Linked DNA regions of Pseudonocardia sediminis. The protein of the gene in region 1 binds, or shares a complex with, the protein of each later gene. Links are inferred from orthologs where the notes say so. Each region holds a gene or a part of one and is shown on either strand. Other genes may lie near its edges.

The links.
Region 2: the proteins of EV383_RS11940 (region 1) and EV383_RS07650 are in contact, whole or in part, in a crystal structure (PDB 3ZGX), measured with the Bacillus subtilis proteins. The link is inferred for Pseudonocardia sediminis from one-to-one orthologs.

What each region holds. Positions count from the first base shown.
Region 1 is NZ_SHKL01000001.1:2,555,692-2,563,117, forward strand. What follows is about bases 4,440-7,426. They hold EV383_RS11940 (segregation and condensation protein A), read left to right. Parts: upstream 4,440-5,496; coding sequence 5,497-6,357; downstream 6,358-7,426. Other genes in these bases: EV383_RS11935 (ParA family protein), read left to right, coding at 4,577-5,500; scpB (SMC-Scp complex subunit ScpB), read left to right, coding at 6,350-7,276; EV383_RS11950 (pseudouridine synthase), read left to right, coding at 7,286-7,426. Outside these bases: EV383_RS11910 (DNA-3-methyladenine glycosylase family protein), read left to right, coding at 1-898; EV383_RS11915 (LLM class F420-dependent oxidoreductase), read left to right, coding at 928-1,920; site-specific tyrosine recombinase XerD, read left to right, coding at 1,929-2,849; EV383_RS11925 (thioesterase II family protein), read left to right, coding at 2,895-3,662; EV383_RS11930 (DUF4097 family beta strand repeat-containing protein), read left to right, coding at 3,687-4,403. UniProt on the Bacillus subtilis protein: Participates in chromosomal partition during cell division. May act via the formation of a condensin-like complex containing Smc and ScpB that pull DNA away from mid-cell into both cell halves.
Region 2 is NZ_SHKL01000001.1:1,601,504-1,610,160, forward strand. What follows is about bases 337-4,554. They hold EV383_RS07650 (AAA family ATPase), read left to right. Parts: upstream 337-691; coding sequence 692-4,354; downstream 4,355-4,554. Other genes in these bases: EV383_RS07645 (acylphosphatase), read left to right, coding at 337-492; ftsY (signal recognition particle-docking protein FtsY), read left to right, coding at 4,463-4,554. Outside these bases: EV383_RS07640 (CAP domain-containing protein), read right to left, coding at 1-134; more of EV383_RS07645, read left to right, coding at 202-336; more of ftsY, read left to right, coding at 4,555-6,379; EV383_RS07660 (ammonium transporter), read left to right, coding at 6,627-7,988; EV383_RS07665 (P-II family nitrogen regulator), read left to right, coding at 7,994-8,332; EV383_RS07670 ([protein-PII] uridylyltransferase), read left to right, coding at 8,447-8,657. UniProt on the Bacillus subtilis protein: Required for chromosome condensation and partitioning.

The DNA.
Region 1 (7,426 bases):
ACGGATCGAGTCCCGGGGCCCGTTCTCGCTGGAGGCCTCGGCCCGGTTCGTGGCCGGGTTCGGCCCCGCCGGACGCCCGGACGCCGCGACCGGCCCGTTGCGCCTCGGGTTCGTGGCCGAGCGGACGTGGGAACCGACCGCGGTCCGGGTGGAGCAGGAGCCCTCCGGAGTCGTGACGGTCGTCGGCCCCGACGATGCGAAGCCTTCGCCGGCCGTCGTCGCGCAGGTCGGGCGGATGCTGTCCCTCGACGTCGACGGGAGCGGTCTGGACGAAGTCGGCTCGCGCGACCCCGTCGTCGCGGACCTGCTGGAACGCATGCCCGGGCTGCGACCGGTGTGCTTCGGCTCGCCGTACGAGGCGGCGGTGTGGGCATTGCTCTCGAACCGGGTGCGGGTCACCCGGGCCGCGGCGGTGCGGCGCCGGATCGTCGCCGGGCACGGGACGACCGTCGCGATCGACGGCACCGGGATCGCCGTGTTCCCCGCCCCGGACGTCCTGCACCGCGTCGCCGGCGACCTGGGTCTGCCGGAGGTCAAGGTCCCCCGGCTGCGCGCCGTCGCCGACGCCGCCCGCGACGGCGTTCTGGACGGGGAGACGCTGCGCTCGCGCCCGGCTGCGGAGTCGCTGGCCGCGCTGCGGGAGATCCCGGGGATCGGCCCGTTCTCCGCGGAGCTGATCCTGATCCGGGGCGCCGGGCACCCGGACCTCCTCCCGGTCGCGGAGCAGCGCCTGCACACCGAGATGACCGACCGGTACGGCACGGCCGACCCCACGACGGTCGCCGAGATGTGGCGGCCCTACCGCAGCCGGGTCTCGTTCCTGCTGCGCGCCGACCGGGAGCGGCGCACCGGCGAGATGGGGGGCGGGCCGGGGCACCCGGCGTGTGTGGCGGGATGACTGTCGGGGTCCGTCGCTAGGGTCGTGCCATGCGCTTCGGACTCTTCGTGCCCCAGGGATGGCGACTCGACCTGGTCGGGATCGACCCGGCCGACCAGTGGGACGTCATGCGGGACATCGTGCAGCGGGCCGACCAGGGCGGCTCGTTCGAGTCCGCGTGGGTCTACGACCACTTCCACACCGTGCCGCAGCCGACCGAGGAGGCCTGCCACGAGGCGTGGAGCCTGATGGCCGCGTTCGGCGCCGCGACCGACCGGATCCGCCTCGGCCAGATGTGCACGTGCATGGCCTACCGCAACCCCGCCTATCTGGCGAAGGTCGCCGCGACCTGCGACATCATCTCCAAGGGCCGGATCGAGATGGGCATCGGCGGCGGCTGGTACGAGCAGGAGTGGCGCGCCTACGGCTACGGCTTCCCGTCCGCGGGTGAGCGCCTGGGCCGCCTCGACGAGGGCGTCCAGATCTTCGCCCAGGCCTGGTCGCAGGGCCGGGCGTCGCTGGACGGGAAGTACTACCAGGTCGACGACGCGATCGTGACCCCGAAGCCGCTGCAGCCCGGCGGCATCCCGCTCTGGATCGCCGGCGGCGGCGAGAAGGTCACGCTCAAGATCGCTGCGAAGTACGCCCAGTACACGAACTTCGACGGCACCCCCGAGGGCTTCGCGCACAAGTCCGAGATCCTCGCCGGGCACTGCCGCGACGTCGGCACCGACTTCGAGAAGATCGTCCGGTCGGCGAACTACAACGTCGCCATCGGCCGGGACTCCGCCGAGGTCGAGGAGCGGTTGCAGACGCTCAAGGCGCGGCTGGCGCCCGTCGTGGGGGAGGAGAAGGCCGAGGGCGCGCTACGGGCGTTCCGCGGCCTGCCCGCGTGCGGCACCCCGGAGCAGATCGTGGAGAACCTGACCGCGCTGAAGAAGCAGGGCATGACCTACTCGATCCTGTACTTCCCGGAGGCCGCCTACGACCGGTCGGGCATCGAGCTCTTCGAGCGCGAGGTCGTCCCGGCGCTGCGGGACTGAGCGACGACATGGGTCGCTCCACCGAGCCCGCGCAGGTGGTCGAGGGATACCTCGGCCACCTCGCGGTGGAGCGTGGCCGCGCGGCGAACACCCTGCGCTCCTACGCCCTGGACCTGGGCCGCTACACCGAGCACCTGACCGTCTCCGGGATCGACGACCTGGGCGCGGTGAAGGAGAGCGACGTCTCGGCGTTCGTCACGGCGCTGCGCACCGGCGAGGCGCCGCTCGCGGCGTCGTCGACGGCGAGGGCGCTGGCCGCGGTGCGCGGGCTGCACCGCTTCGCCGCCGCCGAGGGGCTGATCCGGGCCGACGTGTCCTCCCGCGTCCGGCCCCCGTCGCAGCCGTCGCGGCTGCCGCGGACGCTGACCGTCGACCAGGTGGAGCAGCTGCTGGCCGGCTGCGTCGGCGACGGGACGGTGGCGCTGCGCGACCGTGCGCTGCTCGAGCTGCTCTACTCCACCGGCGCCCGGATTTCCGAGGCCGTCGGCGCCGACCTCGACGACCTCGACACCGACGCCCGGACGATCCTGGTCCAGGGCAAGGGGGACAAGCAGCGGATCGTGCCGGTCGGGCGGCCCGCCCTGGCCGCCGTCGACGCCTACCTGGTCCGGGCCCGTCCGGTGCTGGCTGCGAAGGGGGCCGGTAGCCCGGCGCTGCTGCTCAACGCCCGCGGGGCCCGGCTCTCGCGGCAGAGTGCCTGGCACGTGCTGCGCGGCGCGGCCGAGGTGTCCGGCCTGGACTCGGTGGTCTCCCCGCACACACTGCGGCACTGCTTCGCCACCCACCTGCTCTCCGGTGGCGCCGACGTGCGCGTGGTCCAGGAGCTGCTCGGGCACGCGTCGGTGAGCACCACGCAGATCTACACCCACGTCACCGTGGACACGTTGCGCGAGGTCTACGCGACCGCGCACCCGCGTGCCCGCGGCTGAGCACCGCCCCGCCGGACACCGACCCCACTCCGCAGGAGGACCGCCGTGACGACCGCCCGCCGCAACCCCTGGCTCCGGGTGCCCCGGCCCCGTCCGGACGCGGGCGTGCGGGTCGTGGTGCTGCCGCACGCCGGCGGCACCGCCACGTTCTTCCGGTCCTGGGGTGCCGCGCTGCCGGAGTGGGCCGAGCTCACCTCCGTGCAGTACCCGGGCCGGGAGGACCGCCTGGCGGAGGAACCACTGGGTGACGCCCGGGCCATGGCCGACGGCGCGATCGACGCCCTGGAGACGCAGCGCCGCGACGGCGATGTGCGCCCGCTGGTCCTGGTCGGGCACAGCCTCGGCGCGACGCTGGCCTACGAGGTGGCGCGGCACCTGACCGTCGCCCCGATCCGGCTCGTGGTCTCCGCCCGGGTGGCGCCGACGGCGTCGCACGGCGGGACCCTGCACCGCGGCACCGACGACGAGCTCGTCGCCCACATCCGCGCCCTCGGCGGGACCGACACCCGAGTCCTCGACGAACCGGAGATGCGCGACCTGATCCTGCCGCCCTACCGGGCCGACCTGCGGGCCGCCGAGACCTACGCCCACGACCCGCACCCGCCGCTGACCTGCCCGGTCGTGGCGTTGGCCGGGGCGGACGACCCGGCCGCCGGGCCGCCGGAGGTCGAGCGCTGGGCCGAGGTGGCCCCGGCCGGTTTCCGGCTCACCGTGCTGCCCGGCGGGCACTTCTACCTGCTCGCCCAGCAGGCCCGGGTGCTGGCGGCCGTCCTCGAGGGACTGTCCGGGGACGTCGGCGTCGGGCACGGGTGAGCGCACCGCTACGGTCTGACACCGATGTCGCACCGTCTGCGTTCTCCCCGGTCCCTGCCGTTCCGTGCCGCCGCGGCGGTCCCGATCGTGGCCGCGTTCGCGGTGCTCGCCGGGTGCGGGTCGCCCGCGGTCGCGCAGTCCGAGTCGGCGACCGAGTCCGTCGGCGCCGTCGACCGGGTCGAGATCGAGGCCGACACCGGCTCGGTCAGCCTGCGCCCCGGCCCGGAGGGCTCGGCCCAGGTGCAGCGCACGCTCCGCTGGACCGGGGATCAGAAGCCCGAGTACACGCAGTCGGTGTCCGGGACCACGCTCACGATCACCGCGCGCTGCCCCGTCGCCGACGAGCGGTGCTCGACCGACCTCGTCGTCACCGTCCCGCCCGCCGCGGCCTCGCGTACGACCGTCTCGACCGGTGACATCGCCGTCGACGACCTGACCGGCGCCCAGGAGCTCACCGCGAGCACCGGCCGGGTCACCGGGACCGGCCTCGGCGCCTCCCCGGTGGCGGCCCGGGCGACGACCGGGCAGGTGTCGCTGCGGTTCGCCGCCGCCCCGCCGAGCGTCGACGCCGAGGCGACCACCGGCAACGTCGACGTCCGGGTGCCGGTCGGGCCCGTCTACCAGGTACAGGCGCAGGTCACGACCGGCAACAGCCGGGTCGAGGTGGCCGACACCCCCGGCGCGGACCACCGGATCTCCGCCCGGAGTACGACCGGGAACGTCTCCGTCACCCACGGATAGAACCGGTACTGCTCCGAACGGGGGCCGGGGCGGGGGTGTTCGGCCGTCCCGGTACCGTGTTCGAACAGTTCTCGACGCGCACGGCGAGGCGCGTTGCTGCACGTGGGGGCGTTTCCTACATTGCGGGGCGGGATCGAACCCGGTACGACACCCCACGAGGAACCGGAGATCGCATGGACCCGACGCGGCCCGCCGCACCGGCGGACACCGACGGCTCCGAACACGCCGCCGTCGGGCCGATCACAGGCGGTGAGGCCGGCGGTGAGCGGTCCGGACCGGGGAGAGGAAAACACCGTTTGAGCGTCCCCGAGCCCGCCCCGCTGACCAGCCACGGCCCCGCGCGCGTGATCGCCGTCGCGAACCAGAAGGGTGGCGTCGGCAAGACGACGTCGACGATCAACCTGGGTGCCGCCCTGGCCGAGTACGGCCGCCGGGTGCTCCTGGTGGACTTCGACCCGCAGGGCGCGCTCTCGGTCGGGCTCGGCGTGCAGGCCCACGAGCTGGACTCGACGATCTACAACCTGCTGATGGAGAAGGGCGTCGAGGCCGACGACGTCATCCGCGAGACCACCGTCGAGGGCATGGACCTGCTGCCCAGCAACATCGACCTGTCCGCCGCGGAGGTCCAGCTCGTCACCGAGGTCGGACGCGAACAGGCCCTCGGGCGGGCGCTCAAGCGCGTGCTCAGCGACTACGACGTCATCCTCATCGACTGCCAGCCCTCGCTCGGCCTGCTCACAATCAACGCCCTGGCCTGCGCGGACGCCGTGCTGATCCCCCTGGCGTGCGAGTTCTTCAGTCTGCGCGGGGTGGCGCTGCTGATGGACACGATCGACAAGGTCCAGGACCGGCTCAACCCCGACCTCAAGCTCCTCGGCATCCTGGCCACGATGTTCGACCAGCGGACGCTGCACACCAAGGAGGTGCACGACCGCGTCGTCGAGGCGTTCGGTGACCTGGTGTTCGAGGCCGTGATCAACCGGACGATCAAGTTCCCGGAGACGACCGTCGCCGGGGAGCCGATCACGACCTGGGCGCCGACCTCCGGTGGCGCGGAGGCCTACCGGATGCTGGCCCGCGAGGTCATCGCCCGGTGACGCTGCTCGCCGACGGCCCGGGGGGACCCGAGAGCCTCGACGACGCCGACGTCGCGTCGCCGAAGGCCCGCCGTTTCACCGTGCGGCTGGTCAACTTCGAGGGCCCGTTCGACCTGCTGCTGCAGCTGATCGGCAAGCACGAGCTCGACCTCACCGAGATGGCGCTGCACAAGGTCACCGACGACTTCATCGCCCACCTCACGGCCCTCGGTGACGACGCCGACCTCGACGAGACGACCGAGTTCCTGGTCGTCGCCGCGACCCTGCTCGACCTCAAGGCCGCCCGCCTGGTGCCCGGCGCGGACGTCGAGGACGAGGAGGACCTCGCGCTGCTCGAGGCCCGTGACCTTCTCTTCGCCCGGCTGCTGCAGTACCGCGCCTACAAGGAGGCCGCGAAGCTGTTCGTGGAGCTCGAGGCCGGGGCGATGCGCCGCTTCCCGCGCTCGGTCGCCCTCGAGGACCGCTACGCGGAGCTGCTGCCCGAGGTGCTGCTCGGGATGGACGCGCAGGCGTTCGCCGAGCTCGCCGCCACGGTGTTCCGGCCGAAGCCGCCGGAGACGGTCGGCCTCGACCACCTGCACGGGCCGACCGTGTCGGTGCCCGAGCACACCCAGATCCTGCGCGAGCGTCTCGCCGAGCTGGGGCAGGCCACGTTCGCGAGGCTGACGGCCGACTGCGTGGCGCCGATCGAGGTGATCGCCCGGTTCATGGGGCTGCTCGAGCTCTACCGGGAGCGCAGCGTCGCCCTGGACCAGCCGGAGCCCTTCGGTGAGCTGATGGTCACCTGGACCGCCGACCGTGACGACGACCCGGTCGCCGAGGCCGTCGCCGACGAGGAGTCCGCCGAGGATGACTGACCCGTCCCAGGGCGGGGGACACCCCGAGTTCACCGACCTGGACCGGCTGATCGGCCGGACGGTCCCGCGCAGCCCGCACGCCCAGGTCCCGGCCCCGGTTCCCGAGGATTCGGCTCCCGAGAAAACGGCCCCCGAGGAACCGGCCCCGGAGCCCGAGGCCGAGCCGCCCGCCGTCGACGGGCCGGATGTCGACCCCGAGCCGGAGTCCGAGCCCGGGCCGGAGTCCGTCGCCGCACCCCGTACCGGTCCGGACGTCACCGCTGAGCCCGATGCCGCCGGGGTGGTCGCCGGCACCGAGCTCCCCGACGGGACCGCCCCGCCGTCCGCGGAGACGGCCGAGATCGAGCTCCCCGACGTCGAGGACCTCGGCGAGGAGCTGGAGTCCGACGACGCGTTCGAGGCGGCGCTGGAGGCGTTGTTGCTGGTCGTGGACGCGCCGGTGGACGAGGTCGCGCTCGCGAACGCGCTCGGCCAGCCCGCGGCCCGCGTCAAGGCCGCTCTGCCGCGGATGGCCGGTGCCTACACCGCGGACGGCCGAGGGATCGACCTGCGCCGCTCGGGGGAGGGCTGGCGGTTCTACACCCGCGAGACCTACGCCCCCTACGTCGAGCGGATGCTGCTCGACGGTCAGCGCGCCCGCCTGACGAGGGCCGCCCTGGAGACCCTCGCCGTCGTCGCCTACCGCCAGCCGGTGACCCGCGCGCGGGTGTCCGCGGTCCGCGGCGTGAACTGCGACGGGGTGCTCCGGACGCTGCTCACACGCGGCTTGGTGGAGGAGGCCGGAACCGACGATCAGACGCAGGGGACACTGTTCCGGACGACCGAGCTGTTCCTGGAGCGCCTCGGCCTGTCGTCGGTGCAGGAACTGCCGCCGCTGGCGCCGCTGCTGCCCGACATCGACGCGATCGACGACATGTGATGAGAGACGATGAGTGAGCGCAAGGCCCGCGAGGTCACAGAGGGCGTCCGGCTGCAGAAGGTGCTGTCGCAGGCGGGCGTGGCCTCGCGCCGCGCGGCCGAGGAGCTGATCGCCGCCGGCCGGGTCTCGGTGGACGGCGAGGTCGTCCGG
Region 2 (8,657 bases), 960 kb from region 1 along the record:
GCGGCGGTGGAATCGGCGGCCGGGACCAGGGCGGCGGTGGCCGTCGCGGGATCGTCTCCCGCGGGGAGAAGTGCAGGGGCGGACAACAGTGCGGCCAGCGCGAGGGTCGAGCCGACTACTACTCCGGTGAGCACGGTGCGTGCTCCCGGACGAACCTGGGGCGTTCGTCGTCGAGTCACGGTCGGGTAACGTAACAGCACTGTGAGTAGCAACGATGATGCGACCGTTCGGCTCAACGCGTGGGTCCAGGGGACGGTACAAGGTGTGGGTTTCCGCTGGTGGACGCGATCGCGGGCGTTGGAGCTGGGGTTGGTCGGGCAGGCCCGGAACCTGTCCGACGGCCGTGTCGCCGTGATCGCGGAGGGTGATCGTCAGGCCTGTGACCGGCTGGTGGAGCTCCTGAACGGCGGCGGCACCCCGGGCCGGGTCGACGACGTCGCCGTCCAGTGGGGCGAGGCCACCGGCGCGTTCCACGGGTTCGTCGAGGCTTGAGCGGGGCCGGCCGCGGGATCCTGGCGCCCCGGGTTCTGTGACCGTCGCCGGTCCGGCCGCCCCGGGCTCCCGCGGTGCAGGCGGCCGGCCGGGTATCGCGCTGCGGCGCGGCAGGGCGGGGAGGCCGCGGCCCGCCGGATACCCTGGTCCATCCCCTGACCCCCCACCCCGCGGACCGATCTGCCGGAGAGCCCCGCCCGTGCACCTGAAGAGCCTCACGATGAAGGGCTTCAAGTCCTTCGCCTCGGCCACCACGCTGCGCCTGGAGCCGGGCATCACGTGCGTCGTCGGGCCGAACGGGTCGGGCAAGTCCAACGTCGTCGACGCGATCAGCTGGGTCCTCGGCGAGCAGGGCGCCAAGGCGCTGCGCGGCGGCAAGATGGAGGACGTCATCTTCGCCGGCACCTCCGGGCGCGCGCCGCTGGGCCGCGCCGAGGTCGTGCTGACCATCGACAACTCCGACGGCGCTCTGCCGATCGACTACTCCGAGGTCTCGATCACGCGCCGGATGTTCCGCGACGGCGCCGGCGAGTACGAGATCAACGGCTCCCGGGCCCGCCTGCTCGACGTCCAGGAGCTGTTGTCCGACTCCGGCATCGGCCGGGAGATGCACGTCGTGGTCGGGCAGGGGCAGCTGGACTCGGTGCTCGCCTCGAAGCCGGAGGACCGCCGCGCCTACATCGAGGAGGCCGCGGGCGTCCTCAAGCACCGCAAGCGCAAGGAGAAGGCGCTGCGGAAGCTGGACGCGATGCAGGCCAACCTCACACGCCTGACCGACCTCACCGCCGAGCTGCGGCGCGCGCTCAAGCCACTGGGCCGCCAGGCCGAGATCGCCCGCAAGGCCCAGGTCGTGCAGTCCGACCTGCGCGACGGGCGGCTGCGCCTGGCCGCCGACGACCTCGTCACGTTGCGGGACGCGATCGCGCAGGAGGAGGCCGACGAGCAGGGCGCCCGCCGCCGCCGCGCCGAGGTGGAGGAGCAGCTGACCGCCGCCCGGGAGCGCCAGGACGAGCTGGAGCGCGCCCTGGCCGCGGACGCCCCGCGCCTGGCCGCGGCGCAGGACACCTGGTACCAGCTCTCCGCGCTGGCCGAGCGGCTGCGCGGCACCGTCCGCCTGGCCCAGGAGCGGGCCCGGCACCTGTCCGAGGCCGGCGCCGACCGCACCCCGGGCCGCGACCCGGACGAGACCGACGCCGAGGCCGACGCCGTCGCCGAGCAGGAGGCCGAGCTCGTCGAAGGGGTCTCGCAGGCGCGGGTGCGGCTGGAGGAGGCCGTCGCGGAGAAGGCCGAGCGGGAGCGCACGCTCGCCGCCGCCGAGCGCGAGCACATGGCCGCGGTGCGCGCGATCGCCGACCGCAAGGCCGGGATCGCGACCCTCGCCGGCAAGGCCGACGCATTGCGCAGCGGCGCCGCGGCGACCGCCGAGGAGATCGAGCGGCTCTCGGAGGCCCTCGCCGAGGCCGGGATCCGGACCGAGGAGGCCGTCGCCGAGCTGGAGAACACCCGTGAGCAGCTGGGCGTCGAGGGCCCGGCCGACGGTGACGGCGGCTCGGACGACCTCGCCGAGCGCGTGGAGCAGGCCGCGAACGCGCACCGCACCGCACGGGAACGGGTCGCCGAGCTGGCAGGTCAGGAGCGCGACGCCGAGCAGCGGCGCGCGCACTGGCGGGCCCGGGTCGACGCACTGCAGGCCGGGCTGGTGCGCAAGGACGGCTCCGGCGCCCTGCTCGACGACGCCGGCGAGCACGTCCTCGGGGCCGTGGCCGAGCTGGTCACCGTGGAGCCGGACGCCCGCGCCGCGATCGCGGCCGTGCTCGGCGCGGTGGCCGACGGGGTCGCGGTCGGGTCGACGGCAGGTGCGGCACAGGCACTGCGGTCTCTGCGCGAACGCGACGCCGGCCGGGCCGCGCTCCTGGTCGGGGCCGGCGACGGCACGACCGGCCCGGATGGCGGAGGGGGCGCCGAGCCGGGCACCCACGCGTCCGCGTCCGGTGGTCGAGCCGGTGGCGGTTCGGTCGGGCTGCCGCCCGGTGAACCGCCGGCCGGTCGCTGGGCGTCGACGACGGTCACGGCGGCGGCGCCGCTGGCCGGGGCGCTCACCGCGTTGCTGCGCGACGTCGTCGTCGTCGGCTCGCTCGACGACGCGGCCCGGGTGGTCACGCAGCGTCCCGAGCTGACCGCCGTCACCACCGACGGCGACGTCCTCGGCGCGCACCGGGCGCACGGCGGGTCCGGCTCGGCGTCCGGGGCACTGGAGCTGCAGGCCTCGGTGGACGACGCGATCGCCGCGCGCTCCGGAGTCGACGACGAGCTGGCCCGGCTCGGGCCCGCGCTGGAGGGCGCCCGCGACGGGGAGAAGGCCCGCGCCGTCGACCTCGAGGCCGCCCGCGCCGCCGCGACCGAGGCCGACCGCCGCCGCGCCGCGGCCGGGGCGCAGCTGGGGCGGCTCGAACAGGTCGTCGCCTCCGCCCGTGCCGAGGCGGCGCGCCTGCAGCAGCGCCGCGACGCCGTCGAGTCCCGGCGGTCGGACTCGCTGCTCGCCCTCGAGGCCGCCGAGCACCAGCTCTCGCTGGCCGAGGACGTCCCCACCGACGACGAGCCGGACACCGAGCTGCGCGACGTCGCCGCCGAGCACGTCGACCGCGTCCGGTCCGAGGAGGTCGAGTGCCGGCTGGCGCTGCGCACCGCGGAGGAGCGTGCCCGGGCGATCACCGGGCGGGCCGACGCGCTGCGCCGCCAAGCGAGCGCCGAGCGTCAGGCCCGTGCCCGGCACGCCGCCGCCCGCGCCGAGCGCGAACGCGGCGCCGAGGTCGCGACGCTCGTCGTCGAGGCGGGGACGACGGCGTCGGAGCGGATCGAGGAGTCCCTGGCCCGCGCCGCGTCCGAGCGCGACGCCGTGCAGGCCGCCCGCGCCGAGCGGGAGCGCGCCTACACCGAGTCCCGCGAGACCGTCACCCGCCTGACCGCGCTGATGGAGAAGCTCACCGACTCCGTGCACCGCGACGAGGTCGCCCGCGCCCAGTCCCGGATGCGCCTGGAGCAGCTCACCGAGAAGGTCCTGGCCGACCACGGCATCGGCGTCGACGACCTCATCGCCGAGTACGGGCCCGACGTGCCGGTGCCGCCGTCGGACGCCGAGACCGCCGAGTACGAGGCGGCGCGCGAGCGCGGCGAGGACGTCACCGCGCCGCCGCCGATGCCCTACGACCGCGCCGGCCAGGAACGACGGGTGCGCCGCGCGGAGAAGGACATGTCGCTGCTGGGGAAGGTGAACCCGCTCGCGCTGGAGGAGTTCGCCGCCCAGGAGGAGCGCTACAAGTTCCTCTCCACCCAGCTCGAGGACCTCAAGAACACCCGTCGTGACCTGCTCACCGTCGTCCGCGAGGTCGACGACAAGATCCTCGAGGTGTTCACCACCGCCTACTGGGACGTGGCGCGGGAGTTCGAGACCGTGTTCTCCACGCTGTTCCCCGGCGGCGAGGGACGGCTCGTGCTCACCGACCCCGACGACATGCTCACCACCGGCATCGAGGTGGAGGCGCGGCCCCCGGGGAAGAAGGTCAAGCGCCTGTCGCTGCTCTCCGGCGGGGAGCGCTCACTGACCGCGATGGCGCTGCTGGTGGCCATCTTCCGGGCCCGGCCGTCGCCGTTCTACGTGCTCGACGAGATCGAGGCCGCCCTCGACGACGTCAACCTGCGGCGGCTGATCAGCCTGATGGAGGAGCTGCGCGAGGCCAGCCAGCTCATCGTCATCACCCACCAGAAGCCGACGATGGAGGTCGCGGACGCGCTCTACGGCGTGTCCATGCGCGGTGACGGCATCACCACGGTCATCTCCCAGCGGTTGCGGCCCGCGTCCTGACCCGTCCCGCCGCGGCGGCGCAGGCGCGACGGGAGCGGGACGGCCGGTCACGGCCGGTGCGCGCGTGGCGGCGAGACCGGTGTCGCCGGGTCGTGGCAGGGTGGCCGGGTGAGTACCCAGACCCTCTGGATCGTCGTCGCGGTCGTCGTCGCGGTGTTGCTGATCGCCGTCCTTCTCGGGCTGGTGATCGGCCGGCGTCGCCGGATCAGCCTGCGCGAGCGCGACGAGCAGGCGCTCGAGACCGGCGAGAAAGCCCCGCCCAAGGGCGGCACCTACCAGGCCGGGGGAGGGTTCAACTTCGCCTCCGGGACGGCGACCGCCCCCGAGCGGCCGACACCGGTGACGCCGAAGGACACGCCGGCGAAGGACGCGCCCGCCAGGGACACGACCCCGAAGGACGGCGGCTCGGGCAAGGGCGCCGCCGTGGCCGGAGCCGCCGGTGCCGCGGTCGCGGGTGGCGCCGTCGCTGCCGGAAGTGCCGCCACCGCGCCGGAGCGCGAGCGCACCACCGACACCCCCCGCACCACCGACACCGATGCCCCCGAGGGCCGCACCACCGAGCTCCCGGCCCCCGCCACAGACGCCGGCACCACAGACGCCGGCACCACGGACGCCGGCACAGCAGGCGCCGGCACGACGGGCACGGTGACCACTGCGCCCGGCACGGCCGACCCGGTCACGGGCGAGCCCACCACCACCGACACCGCCGACGACGTGCGCACCCCGCCGCGCGGCATGTCGATCCCGGACGGCGCCACCGAGGCCCGTACCCCGCCGTCGGGCATCTCGATCGTCGACGCTCCGACCCCGCCGCGCGGCACCCCGGCGCTCCCGGACAGCCGGGTGATCGACACCGAGGAGGCCAGCAAGGACCCGGTCACCCGGCAGATCGACACCCGGACCGCGACCGCCCCGAGCGCACCGGCCGAGCCCGTCACCCGCGAGACCCCGGCCCCCGCGGAGACCGCTCCGGCGGACACCACGCCCGCGGACACGGCTCCGGTGGACACTCCGACCGAGGTCGTCCCGGCCCCGGCCGCGCCGGCCACCCCGGTCCCCGCGGACACCGCCCCGCCGGCCCCCGCGGTCCCGGAGGAGGACATCCCCTCGGCCGACGGGCGGCTCAACCGCCTGCGCGGACGGCTGTCGCGTTCGCGCTCGGGTCTCGGGCAGAGCCTGCTCGGCCTGCTCGGTGCCGGGCAGATGGACGAGGAGTCGTGGGAGGACGTCGAGGCGACGCTCCTGCAGGCCGACCTCGGCCCGGAGATGACCCAGGAGATCACCGACAAGCTGCGCGAGCAGCTCGCCGCCCGTGCCGTGCGTACGTCCGAGGCCGCCCGCGCGGTCCTGCACGACGTGCTCACCGAGGCGCTCGACACCAACCAGGACCGCTCGGTCCGGGTGCTGCCGCACGACGGCCGCCCGGCCGTGGTGCTGGTCGTCGGCGTGAACGGCACCGGAAAGACGACGACCACCGGCAAGCTCGCGCGCGTGCTCGTCGGCGGGGGCCACAAGGTCACCCTCGGCGCGGCCGACACGTTCCGTGCCGCCGCGGCCGAGCAGCTCGTCACCTGGGGCGAGCGCTCCGGGGCGTCGGTCGTCCGCGGGCCGGAGGGCTCCGACCCGGCCGCGGTCGCGTTCGACGCCGTCAAGCGCGGCACCGCGGAGGGCGTCGACGCCGTGCTGCTCGACACCGCGGGCCGTCTGCACACCAAGACCGGCCTGATGGACGAGCTCGGCAAGGTCAAGCGCGTCGTGGAGAAGCAGGCCGCCGTGGACGAGGTGCTGCTCGTCCTGGACGCCACCACCGGGCAGAACGGTCTGACCCAGGCCCGGGTGTTCGGCGACGTCGTCAAGGTCACCGGGATCGCGCTGACGAAGCTCGACGGCACCGCCAAGGGCGGCATCGTGTTCCGGGTGCAGCGCGAGCTCGGGGTGCCGGTGAAGCTCGTCGGCCTCGGCGAGGGCCCGGACGACCTCGCGCCGTTCGAGCCGAAGGCGTTCGTCGACGCCCTGCTGGACTAGCCGCCGTCACCGCCCGTTCGTGACCGTGCTCACGAACGGGCGGTGTCCGTCCGGTGACCGAGCGCACTTGTCCGTTCGGGTAACTCCGATGTAACGCCGGACGGCGCCTCGTTCACGTCCCCGCAACGGGGACGGTCGCTGTCCGAAATACACCGCTCCCAGGATTCTCTCAGCTGCCGCGACCATCCGCGGCGTCGAGAGGGAGGGAGTTGCAGTGGGAGTCCCGGACACCGGCGATACCGCTTGGATGCTCGCCAGCGCAGCGCTGGTGCTGCTGATGACCCCAGGTCTGGCGTTCTTCTACGGGGGTATGACCCGCAGCAAGAGCGTCCTGAACATGATGATGATGTCGATGTCGGCCCTCGGGCTGATCGGCGTGCTGTGGGTGCTCTTCGGCTACTCGATGGCCTTCGGCAACGACGTGGGCCTCGGCCTGCTGGGCAACCCGTTCGAGCACCTCGGCCTGTCCGGCCTGTTCGGCGGCCAGTACCTCGAGGGTGACGCCGGAGAGGCGGTGAGCATCCCGCTGGTCAACACGATCCCGGCCACGGTCTTCGCCGCGTTCCAGGCGATGTTCGCCATCATCACCGTCGCCCTGATCTCGGGTGCGGCGGCGGACCGCCTGCGCTTCGGCCCGTGGCTGGCCTTCGCCGGCATCTGGGCCACCGTCGTCTACTTCCCGGTCGCGCACTGGGTGTTCTCCTTCGACGGGGTCACCGCCGAGACCGGCGGCTGGATCGCCAACAACCTGGCCGCGATCGACTTCGCGGGCGGCACGGCGGTGCACATCAACTCCGGTGCGGCGGCACTCGCGCTCTGCCTGGTCCTCGGCAAGCGCCGCGGCTGGCCGCGCGAGCCCATGCGTCCGCACAACCTGACGCTGGTCATGCTCGGCTCCGGCCTGCTGTGGTTCGGCTGGTTCGGCTTCAACGCCGGTTCGGCCGTCGCCGCGGACGGCGTCGCGGGCATCACGTTCGTCAACACCCTGGTCGCCACCTCGGCGGGCATGCTCGGCTGGCTGCTCACGGAGCGCTTCCGTGACGGCAAGCCGACCTCCCTGGGCGCCGCGTCCGGTGTGGTGGCCGGTCTGGTCGCGATCACCCCGTCCTGTTCCTCGGTCTCGCCGGTCGGCGCGATCGCGGTCGGCGCCATCGCCGGTGTCGTCTGCGCCCTGGCCGTGGGCCTGAAGTTCCGCCTCGGCTTCGACGACTCGCTCGACGTCGTCGGCGTCCACCTCGTCGGCGGCATGATCGGCACCCTGCTGGTCGGCCTGTTCGCCACCGACTCCACCCCGGGCGGCGTGAACGGCCTGTTCTACGGCGGAGGCTTCGACCAGCTCTGGCGCCAGGCGGTCGGCGGCTTCGCGGTGCTGATCTACAGCTTCGTGCTCAGCATCGTCATCGCCTACCTCGTCAAGGCGACCTTCGGCCTGCGGGCCACCGACGAGGCCGAGGTCGGCGGCATGGACGAGTCGGAGCACGCGGAGAGCGCGTACGACTTCTCCACCCTGCGGGTCGGTGGCGGTCTGGGCAGCCACCGCCCGATCGTCACCCCCGGCGGCACCGACCGTGAGCCGCAGGTCACCGCCACCACCAGCAAGGAGGGCTGAGCGAGATGAAGCTCGTTACGGCGATCGTGAAGCCGTTCGTCCTGGAGGACGTGAAGGGTGCGCTCGAGCAGATCGGCGTGCTCGGCCTGACGATCAGCGAGGTCCAGGGCTACGGCCGGCAGAAGGGCCACACCGAGGTCTACCGCGGTGCGGAGTACTCGGTCGACTTCGTGCCGAAGGTGCGGGTCGAGGTCGTCGTGGACGACGCCCTGCTGGACAAGGTCGTCGACGCGGTCGTCGAGGCCGCGCGTACCGGCAAGATCGGTGACGGCAAGGTCTGGGTGAGCCCGGTCGAGACGGTGGTCCGCGTGCGGACCGGCGAACGGGGCACCGACGCCATCTGAAGTACATGATCGAAGCCGGGCCCGTCGCACCCCCACCGGATGCGACGGGCCCGGCTCGCCTTCCGACCCCGGGCCGGGTCACGGGGTCACGTCACGGAGAGAGCTGGTCGGGGAATGACGGTGCTGGGGTCGGGCGAGGCGGCGGATCTCGTGAAGGCCAAGTCGGTGCTGCTGGAGTCGAACGGCGGTCGCCACCACCACGGTCCGGAGGCGCTGCGCGCGGCGCTGGTGGACCTGCACGACTTCTGGCTCGCGTCGCGGTGCGCGTCGATCGGCATCGGCGACGGCGTCGCGCTGGTCGCGGTCGGGGCGCTGGGCCGCCGGG